DNA from 3 places in the Pantoea sp. UBA4549 genome. Region 3 is predicted to be linked to each of the others. Evidence: riboswitches for the same ligand, from Rfam matches in the RefSeq annotation. Region 3 holds a riboswitch; each other region holds the start of a gene.
The links. Region 3 has a riboswitch for thiamine pyrophosphate ahead of thiC (phosphomethylpyrimidine synthase ThiC). Riboswitches for the same ligand answer to the same signal wherever they lie in the genome.
Positions count from the first base shown of each region.

Region 1: another riboswitch for thiamine pyrophosphate. It lies ahead of thiD (bifunctional hydroxymethylpyrimidine kinase/phosphomethylpyrimidine kinase); the one in region 3 lies ahead of thiC (phosphomethylpyrimidine synthase ThiC).
Region 2: another riboswitch for thiamine pyrophosphate. It lies ahead of thiB (thiamine ABC transporter substrate binding subunit); the one in region 3 lies ahead of thiC (phosphomethylpyrimidine synthase ThiC).

Region 1 covers NZ_DGLH01000015.1:221,538-224,808, forward strand. The annotation lists gene ahpF (alkyl hydroperoxide reductase subunit F) at 1-923, shown strand, start outside; gene B3041_RS15080 (hypothetical protein) at 986-1,189, opposite strand; TPP riboswitch at 1,380-1,476, shown strand; gene thiD (bifunctional hydroxymethylpyrimidine kinase/phosphomethylpyrimidine kinase) at 1,546-2,346, shown strand; tRNA gene B3041_RS15090 (tRNA-Asn) at 2,411-2,486, opposite strand; gene B3041_RS15095 (Gfo/Idh/MocA family protein) at 2,751-3,271, shown strand, end outside.
Region 2 covers NZ_DGLH01000013.1:137,299-140,569, forward strand. The annotation lists gene thiP (thiamine/thiamine pyrophosphate ABC transporter permease ThiP) at 1-662, opposite strand, end outside; gene thiB (thiamine ABC transporter substrate binding subunit) at 638-1,624, opposite strand; TPP riboswitch at 1,671-1,766, opposite strand; gene sgrR (HTH-type transcriptional regulator SgrR) at 1,802-3,271, opposite strand, start outside.
Region 3 covers NZ_DGLH01000017.1:15,099-18,369, reverse strand. The annotation lists gene nudC (NAD(+) diphosphatase) at 1-499, opposite strand, end outside; gene B3041_RS15730 (Rsd/AlgQ family anti-sigma factor) at 586-1,092, shown strand; TPP riboswitch at 1,171-1,271, shown strand; gene thiC (phosphomethylpyrimidine synthase ThiC) at 1,363-3,271, shown strand, end outside.

The DNA of each region.
Region 1 (3,271 bases), on a different contig from region 3:
TGATCATCGGCAGTGGTCCGGCAGGCGCCGCGGCCGCTATCTACTCCGCGCGTAAAGGTATTCGCACCGGCCTGATGGGCGAGCGTTTTGGCGGCCAGGTACTGGATACAGTAGATATTGAAAACTACATTTCTGTACCCAAAACAGAAGGTGCGAAGCTGGCGGGTTCACTGCGCGCGCACGTCGATGATTACGCGGTGGATGTGATTGACACGCAGAGCGCGATTAAACTGATCCCGGCCGCGCAGGAAGGGGGATTGCACGCTATTGAAACCGCTTCCGGCGCGGTGCTGAAATCACGCAGCATCATTATCGCCACCGGCGCGCGCTGGCGCAACATGGGCGTACCGGGCGAAGATCAGTATCGTACCAAAGGGGTAACCTACTGTCCGCACTGCGACGGCCCGCTGTTTAAAGGCAAGCGCACCGCGGTCATTGGCGGCGGTAACTCCGGCGTGGAAGCGGCCATCGACCTGGCCGGTATCGTTGAGCACGTTACGCTGCTGGAATTTGCCGGTGAGATGCGTGCCGACAAAGTGCTGCAGGATAAACTGCGCAGCCTGAAAAATGTCGACGTGATCCTCAACGCCCAGACTACCGAAGTCAAAGGCGACGGCAGCAAAGTCACCGGCCTGGCGTATCTGGATCGCACCACGCAGACCACGCACGAGCTGGCGCTGAGCGGCATCTTTGTACAGATTGGTCTGCTGCCTAATACCGGCTTCCTTGAAGGCGCGATAGAGCGTAACCGCATGGGTGAAGTGATCATCGATGCGAAGTGCGAAACCAGCCTGAAAGGCGTGTTTGCCGCCGGCGACTGCACCACGGTGCCCTATAAGCAGATTATCATCGCCAGCGGCGAGGGCGCTAAAGCATCACTCAGCGCCTTTGATTATCTGATCCGCACCCAGCCGGCACAGTAAATTCAATTCTGTTATCCGGCCTGCGCCCCGCACCTTGCTGCGGGGCTTTTTTTTGCCGTTAATCAGCCAAGCCAGCGGCGTGCTTCGCTATCGCTGAGGTCGTGGTAGTAAAGCTTATGCAGCCGCGCGCCACAGCCGCGACAGCGTGCGGTGATACAGGTGGCCAGGCAGTAACGTCCGGCAGGGTTCAGAACGCCGGGGTGGCTGATTGTAATCTGATGCCAGCGGTGAGCGTGCGGAATAAGATGGCGCAGCAGGTTAATCATGGTGATATCCGGCAGGGTGGTCCGGCAGCAGATTAAGCACGCAGCAGCGTTATCGCGGCTTGCGCTGTATCAATAAACCGGTCACCCCAGCGGTCTGTCTGCCTCTGCAACCGCGCAGATCAATGTTTCTGCTCTCTGTGGCTTGCTTCAGGCGATCGCTTCCCCTAAGCTGCCGGTGTGTCGTAACAGACACCATGACTCGGGGTGCCCTTCTTTGTGAAGGCTGAGAAATACCCGTATTACCTGATCTGGATAATGCCAGCGTAGGGAAGTCAGATGCCTGCGCGCATTCGCCTTCCTGTACGCCTGACAGGAGCGCTATGATGACCCACCCTTTCTCTGCTTTGCCGCGCGGCTTGCCCCGTATAAATGCCCTGACCATTGCCGGCACCGATCCCAGCGGCGGCGCAGGGATTCAGGCCGATCTCAAAACCTTTTCTGCACTCAGCGCCTACGGCACCAGCGTCATTACCGCACTGGTGGCACAAAATACCTGCGGCGTGCAGTCGGTCTGTTATCTTTCCCCGGCGTTTGTCGCCGCACAGCTCGATTCGGTCCTGAGCGATATCCGTATCGATACGGCGAAAATCGGCATGCTGGCCGGGAGCGATATCGTGGAGGTCGTAACAGAAAAACTGGCGCGTGCGCGGCTGCCGTTTGTGGTGCTGGATACGGTCATGATTGCCAAAAGCGGCGATGCGCTGCTGGCCCCCGAGGCGGTGGCAGCGATGCGTGAGCGGCTGCTGCCGCAGGTTTCACTGATCACGCCTAATCTGCCGGAAGCGGCGGCGCTGCTGGAAACGGCACCTGCCCGGGATGAGCGCGCCATGCTGCAGCAGGGGGAGGGACTGCTGGATCTCGGCTGTGCAGCGGTGCTGATGAAGGGCGGCCATCTGGAGGATGCAGAGAGCCCTGACTGGCTGATCACCCGCAGCGGACGCACCCGTTTTACGGCGCCGCGCGTGGCGACGCGTCATACCCACGGCACCGGCTGTACACTGTCGGCAGCGCTGGCGGCGCTGCGACCACGGCATGAGAGCTGGGCTGATACAGTGGCAGCGGCAAAAGGCTGGCTGCAGCAGGCGCTGCTGCAGGCCGATTCACTGGAGGCAGGAAAGGGCATCGGGCCGGTGCATCATTTTCATCACTGGTGGTAGGACGCAGGCGGATAGTACGCAGGCATAAAAAGAGCAGCCTTACAGGCTGCTCTTTTTAAGAATCTGGCTCCTCTGACTGGACTCGAACCAGTGACATACGGATTAACAGTCCGCCGTTCTACCGACTGAACTACAGAGGAATTGTGTGGAACGGGGCGCATAATATCGGGCAGCCTGCTGCGTGTCAAAGCCCTTTTGCAAAATTTTCACCAACTGCTGAATAAACCGCCACTCCCTGACACAATGTGAGGAATATCACCAAAGTACTGCAAACTTACAGCGGTAATTGCTGATTTTGTCGTGTGCCCCACATCAATGATCACAGATATTTCATTTCGCCATTGTGGCGCCGAAATATGAAACATATATTCCGCGAAACCTTCTCTACTTTTCACGGGTGCAGCATGAACAGAGTCAGAATCGGAATGATTGGCAGCGGATATATCGGGCGGTGTCACGCTATCGCCTATGCGCAGGCACCCACGGTATTTGCCCTGAAGGGGGAGATCGTGCGTGAGATGCTGGCTGAAGTAAACCCGGCCCTGGCGGCAAAGCAGGCCGCCACGTTTGGCTTTGCCCGTTCCACCGGCGACTGGCGCGAGCTGGTCAGCGATCCGCAGATCGATGTCGTGGATATCTGCGCGCCCAACTTCCTGCATAAAGAGATGGCGCTGGAGGCGATTCGCCACGGCAAACATGTCTACTCGGAAAAACCGCTGTCGCTGAGCGTAGCGGATGCAGAGGAGATGGTACAGGCCGCAGAGCGGGCAGGTGTAAAAACGCTGGTGGGCTTTAACTACATGAAAAACCCGACCAGCCAGCTGGCGCGGGAGATCATTGCGCGCGGCGAGATTGGTGACGTGGTGCATTTTTACGGCACCCATAACGAAGATTATCTCGCCAGCCCGCAGACGCCGCTGGACTG
Region 2 (3,271 bases), on a different contig from region 3:
GGCCCGCCACCCAGCGCCAGCACCGTGGCGAAGCTGGCAAAGCAGAGCATAAAGATCAGCGCCGCCGTCGGCAGGATCTGCCGGCGCAGCCAGGGCCACTCCAGCAGCCGGAACAGGTTCCAGCCGCGCAGCCCAAGCTGCGCCGCCAGCTGACGCTGTTCCGCCGGAATGCTCTCCAGCGCCTGCAGCAGCATGCGCGTCGCCAGCGGCAGGTTAAAAAAGACGTGCGCCAGCAGGATGCCCTGCAGGCCATAGGGAGAGAAGTGATAGGGTACGCCCAGCAGCATGCAGAGCTGCGCCAGCCAGCCGGTACGGCCGTAGACGCTCAGCAGGCCAAATACCGCCACCAGCACCGGCAGCACCAGCGTCATCGCGCATAACCGCAGCAGCAGCGTACGACCCGGGAAGCGGCGGCGATAGAGCGCGCGCGCCAGCAGCACAGCCGGCAGCACCGAGCAGAGTGCCGAGAGCAGCGCCTGCTCAAAAGAGAACGCCAGCACGTGGTGCAGATAGCTGTCGCTGAGCAGGGCGCGCATGTCCGGCAGCGGGGCCGCCGTCAGCAGCGCCCCCAGGGCAAGCAGCGCCACGGCACACAGCAGCAGCGCGCTCAGCGCGCCGGGGATCAGCCAGCCTGGCATTAGCGGCTGACAGCCCGCTGCCAGGCGCTGATCCACGCGGCGCGCTGGTCAGCCACTTCTGCCGGTGAAAACTGCAGCGCTTTTTGTGGCACCTTCAGCGCCTGATAGCCCGCCGGTAAATCACTTTTGATCACCGGGTACATCCAGTTGCCGGTGGGGATCGTCTGCTGGAACGCGGGGCTGACGATAAACTGCATAAAACGCTGCGCCAGCGCCGGCTGTTTGCTGCCCGCCAGCTGCGCAGCGACTTCCACCTGCAGATAATGCCCCTCGCTGAAGGTGGCAGCGGCGTAATTCTCTTTCTTCTCTTCAATAATGTGGTAGGCGGGTGAAGTGGTATAGCTCAGTACCAGATCGCCTTCGCCCTTGAGAAACAGGCCGTACGCTTCGCTCCATCCTTTGGTGACGGTAACGGTTTTGGCCGCCAGTTTCTGCCACGCCGCGTCGCTGCGATCGCCAAACACTTTTTGCATCCAGAGCAGCAGGCCCAGGCCCGGCGTGCTGGTGCGGGGATCCTCATAAATAACCCGCCACTTCTGCGGGCTTTCAACCAGCTCCTGCAGACTCGCGGGCGGATTCTTCAGGCGGTTTTTGTCATACACGAAGGCGAAGTAGCCGTAATCGAAGGGGATAAAGGTGTCGTTCTGCCAGCGCTCAGGCAGCTGCAGCGCCGCGGTATCGACCTGGCTTTTGGCAAACAGGCCGGTTTTTTCCGCCGCCTGCAGCAGATTGTTATCGAGTCCCAGCACAACGTCGGCTTTGCTGTTTTTTCCTTCCATGCGCAGACGGTTGAGCAGCGAGACGCCATCCTCCAGCGCCACGTAGCGCAGCTCGCAGCCGCACTCCGCTTCAAACGCTTTCTTTACCGCCGGGCCTGGCCCCCATTCAGCAGCGAATGAATCATAGGTATAGACAGTGAGCAGGGGTCTGGCAGCAAATACCGGCGCAGACAGCAGTAGCAGGACAGGCAGAACGTTCTTTAACACTTTGCGCTCCTTGAGGAGAGGATAGGGGTGAGTCGCAAAGGATCTGAGGCTGGCACATCTCAAATCCCTACGCCGGTATTAACCGGATCAGGTTCGACGGGTTTCTCTCAGCCTGACGACGCAGGCACCCCGTTGAGAACGGCTTAGTGTAGACATTTCCGCGGCGGCGTGAAAGCGTCATAATGCCGGCGGCGCAAACCAGGCAGATTTGAAATCGAACCAGCCCAGCGTGTTCAGCCGTACGCCGCGCATGCTGCGCTGACCTTCCAGCAGCAGCCAGTGGTGAAACAGCGGATGCAGCCAGTCCTGATCCACCAGCTGGCGCGCCCATTCAGCCAGCGGCAGACGTTTCTCACGCCAGCGCGCTGCATCCTCATGCCACGCCAGCGGAATACAGTGCTGCATCAGCGGCAGCTCATAGAGCTGCGCAAACAGCGCATACTCCAGCGGCAGAGTAAAGTTAACGCTGCCGAGCCAGATATCGCTTTCACCGGCGCCGGCAAACCACGCTTCATAGCTCACCACCCGGGTGACCAGCTCCACCCCCTGCTGCGCGAGCAGAGGACGCAACGCGCTGGCGATGCCTTCATGCTCAACGTGGTCGCTGTACCAGCTTAACGTCAGCCGGGTCAGACCGTCCGGTTTATCCGCTGCCCGCCGATCGCGGCGATGGTGCCAGCGCGGCAGCAGACCCCAGGCGGGAAACCAGTAGCGCTGATAGCCGGGATCGGCATGATGCAGCAGGGTAACGGGATTAAGCAGATCGCTGACCCAGCGGCGGAACGGCGCATGGCGTCCCCAGGCGGATCGCTGGTCAAACAGCAGAAAGTAACAGCCTTCCTCCAGACGGCTCTCTTCCGCGATCTCATCCGCCTCGCTGCCCTGCAGCTTTACGCCAGCGTAGACCAGCTCGTCACTGACTTCCGGCAGTACCCAGATTGAGACCTCATCAATCAGCGCCCGGTAACCAAAGTAGTCATCAAATGCGGCAATTTTCAGCTGCGTCTGCTGATTGCGCAGCACGCTGTAGGGGCCGCAGCCGGCAGGCTGACGGGCAAAGTCGGGCATTGCCGGCCATTCGCGCGGCAGGATCATGGCGCTGACGCTGCCCAGCAGCCATGGCAGCCAGCTGTCAGGCTGGGTCAGAGAGATATCCAGCGTCCAGGGTGCCGGGGAGTGCAGCTGCGCAATATGTGCAAACAGCGGCAGGGCAGCGCTGCGCTGCAGCGAATCAAGGATATCCGCCATCTCCAGCTCGCGCCCGTGATGAAAGCGGATGGCCGGGCGCAGATAAAAGCGCCACTGCCGTGCGGAAAGCTGCTGCCAGTGGTGAGCAATATCCGGTTCAATTTCCCCGTTTTCCTCATTTATGCGCGTCAGGCCGCTGAAGATCTGCCGGGCCAGGTGCGTTTCCGAGCGGCGCAGCGGTGAGGCGGGCAGCAGGTTTTGCAGCGGACGGTAGTAGAGCACGCGCAGGATATGTTTGCCCTGACGCACGCTGCGCCCAAGGTGGGCAGCAATCATCTGCCGCACCTGCGCTTTGTCACCCACCAGCTGAACCAGCTGGTCAATACTGTCCTGATCCAGCAGCGCCTCAGCCCGCTGCTGCTGCAGCGCCAGCCCGGTACAGCAGAAGCGCAGCTGCGA
Region 3 (3,271 bases):
GCGTTTCACCCACTTCGACAAAGCCAGCCAGTACCGTATAGATGCTGTTACGATGGCGGGCATGATTCGCCAGCAGGATCTCATCGCCGCGGCGAATCGCCACAATGATGCAGGGTGCAATCTGTGGATAGTAACGTTCGCGGCAGTGGGTACAGAGGCAGGCAAACTCACGCGGACTGACGCGCATCTCATGGCCGCAGTAGCCGCACCAGCGGTGGGAGCGGTAGAATTCAGCCAGCTGCACTCCCCGGCCGGCGAGCTGAAACAGCCCGGGATCCTGATCGATAATCTGCCGGACCGAGCCCATATTTTCCGGGCGCGACGTCTGGATCAGCCAGACGTTTTCGCCCTGCCACTCGCCGATAAGCATGCCGTGCTGGCCTGTAAGGTCGAAATCTGCCGCTAAGCCGTGCGGTAGCTCACACTGCGGCAACCAAAGTTTCTGTTCAGAGCTGACAATCCACCAGCCAGCGTCTACGCTTGAGATCTCACGTTGCATCTTATTCGTTGTCCTTAGCGTCGCACGGCACGCTGAAAGTCTGATGTTAAGTGTAATGAACAACTATAACTCACCGGGAGCCTCATATGCTTACCCAGTTAGATAACCTGACCAGGCGTGTCGGTGGCGGTAATGAATTAGTCGATGCATGGTTACGTGCGCGTCGGCATTTGCTTGTCACTTATTATGAATTAATCGGCATTAAGCCTAATAAAGAGGCGCTGACGGCGCTGAATGAGCAGGCTCTGGATGACTTCTGCCACACGCTGGTGGACTATCTCTCAACCGGCCATTTCAGTATGTATGAGCGCATTATCAGGGATCTGCAGGGCGATAGCCCGCTGGTTGCTGCAGCGCATCTCTACCCGGCGCTTGAAAGCAATACCGATCGCATCATGCAGCTGTATGACAGTCATCTGCAGCAGGCGATTACCGATGAAAACTGCGTTGAGTTCCAGCGGGCGCTCTCTGAAGTAGGCGAAACGCTGGCGTCGCGCTTTTCTCTGGAAGATAAGCTGATTCAGATGGCGTGGGATAACCAGCTGGTTTCTCCGCCTGTTGCAAACGACAGCACTATTGCGCGTCCGGCCTGATCCTTCTGCAGTTGTAAAATCCTTGTTATTCCGTAAAAGCCCACTTATGCTGACCGGGCTTTTATTGTTTTAAACAGAAACACCTTGTCGGAGTGCCCCCCGGGGCTGAGACCGTTAATTCGGGATCCGCGGAACCTGATCAGGCTAGTACCTGCGAAGGGAACAAGAGTAGCTATTATCAGCGCACGATCGGGCCTTACCTGACTGCAGGCGCTGTTACTCCTTCCGGACTCCGGACAAGCAACTTCCACTGACTTCAGGAATTTTGCTATGTCTGCTGCTAAACCTTCTCGTCGTGAACAGCGCGCGCAAGCGCAGGATTTTATCAACTCGCTGCAGGGCACCGCCTTTCCCAACTCACAGCGTATCTGGATCACCGGCAGCCGCGCTGACATTCGCGTGCCGATGCGTGAAATCCAGCTCAGTCCTACCCATACCGGTGGTACCAAAGCGGAACCGCAGTATGAAATCAATGAGCCCGTTCCGGTTTATGACACCGCAGGCGCCTATGGCGACCCGCAGGCCACTATCGATGTCCATCAGGGGCTGGCAAAGCTGCGCGCCGCGTGGATAGCCGGGCGCAATGACAGTGAGCCGGTTGCTCAGCGCAGTTCCGCTTATACGCAGCAGCGTCTGGCCGATGAAGGTCTGGATCATCTGCGCTTTGAATCGCTGCCCTCTCCGCGCCGTGCGAAGCCTGGTCGCTGCGTCACTCAGCTGCACTACGCCCGTCAGGGCATAGTGACGCCGGAGATGGAGTTTATTGCGATTCGTGAAAACATGGGCCGTGAACGCATCCGCAGCGAAGTGCTGCTGCAGCAGCACCCGGGCGAAAGCTTTGGTGCGCACCTGCCGGCAAATATCACCGCAGAATTTGTGCGCGACGAAGTCGCCAGCGGGCGCGCCATTATCCCAGCCAATATCAACCACCCCGAATCAGAACCGATGATTATTGGCCGCAATTTTCTGGTGAAGGTCAATGCCAATATCGGTAACTCTGCGGTCAGCTCGTCGATTGAAGAGGAGGTGGAAAAGCTGGTGTGGTCCACGCGCTGGGGTGCCGATACCGTGATGGATCTCTCCACCGGCCGCTACATCCATGAAACGCGCGAGTGGATCCTGCGTAATAGTCCGGTTCCCATCGGCACCGTGCCGATCTATCAGGCGCTGGAAAAAGTGAACGGTGTCGCTGAAGATCTCAACTGGGACATTTTCCGCGATACGCTGCTGGAACAGGCAGAACAAGGCGTCGATTACTTCACTATCCACGCCGGGGTACTGCTGCGCTATGTGCCGATGACGGCCAGACGTCTGACCGGGATCGTGTCACGCGGTGGCTCGATTATGGCGAAATGGTGCCTGTCACATCACCAGGAGAGTTTTCTCTATCAGCATTTCCGCGACATCTGCGAAATCTGCGCCGCTTATGACGTTGCCCTGTCGCTGGGCGATGGCCTGCGCCCTGGCTCGATTCAGGATGCCAACGATGAGGCGCAGTTTGCAGAACTCAGAACGCTGGGCGAGCTGACCAAAATCGCCTGGGAGTATGACGTACAGGTGATGATTGAGGGACCGGGCCATATTCCGATGCAGATGATCCGGCGCAACATGACCGAGCAGCTGACACACTGTGATGAGGCGCCCTTCTACACGCTTGGCCCGCTGACCACCGATATTGCCCCCGGCTACGACCATTTTACCTCCGGTATTGGCGCGGCGATGATTGGCTGGTTCGGCTGCGCGATGCTCTGCTATGTGACGCCTAAAGAGCACCTTGGTCTGCCAAATAAAGAAGATGTAAAGCAGGGGCTGATCACCTATAAGATCGCCGCGCACGCCGCCGATCTGGCCAAAGGGCATCCGGGGGCGCAAATCCGCGATAACGCCATGTCCAAAGCGCGATTTGAATTCCGCTGGGAAGATCAGTTTAATCTCGCGCTGGATCCACACACCGCCCGCGCCTATCACGATGAAACACTGCCGCAGGAATCCGGCAAAGTTGCGCACTTCTGTTCTATGTGCGGGCCGAAGTTCTGCTCAATGAAAATTACCCAGGAAGTACGGGAATTTGCGGCGCGCCAGCAGGCTGATGCACAGCCGGTTGAGGTGGGGATGGCGCAGATGTCCGAAACATTCCGCCGCCGCGGAGGCGAGCTTTATCATCCTGCCGATGCGGTTA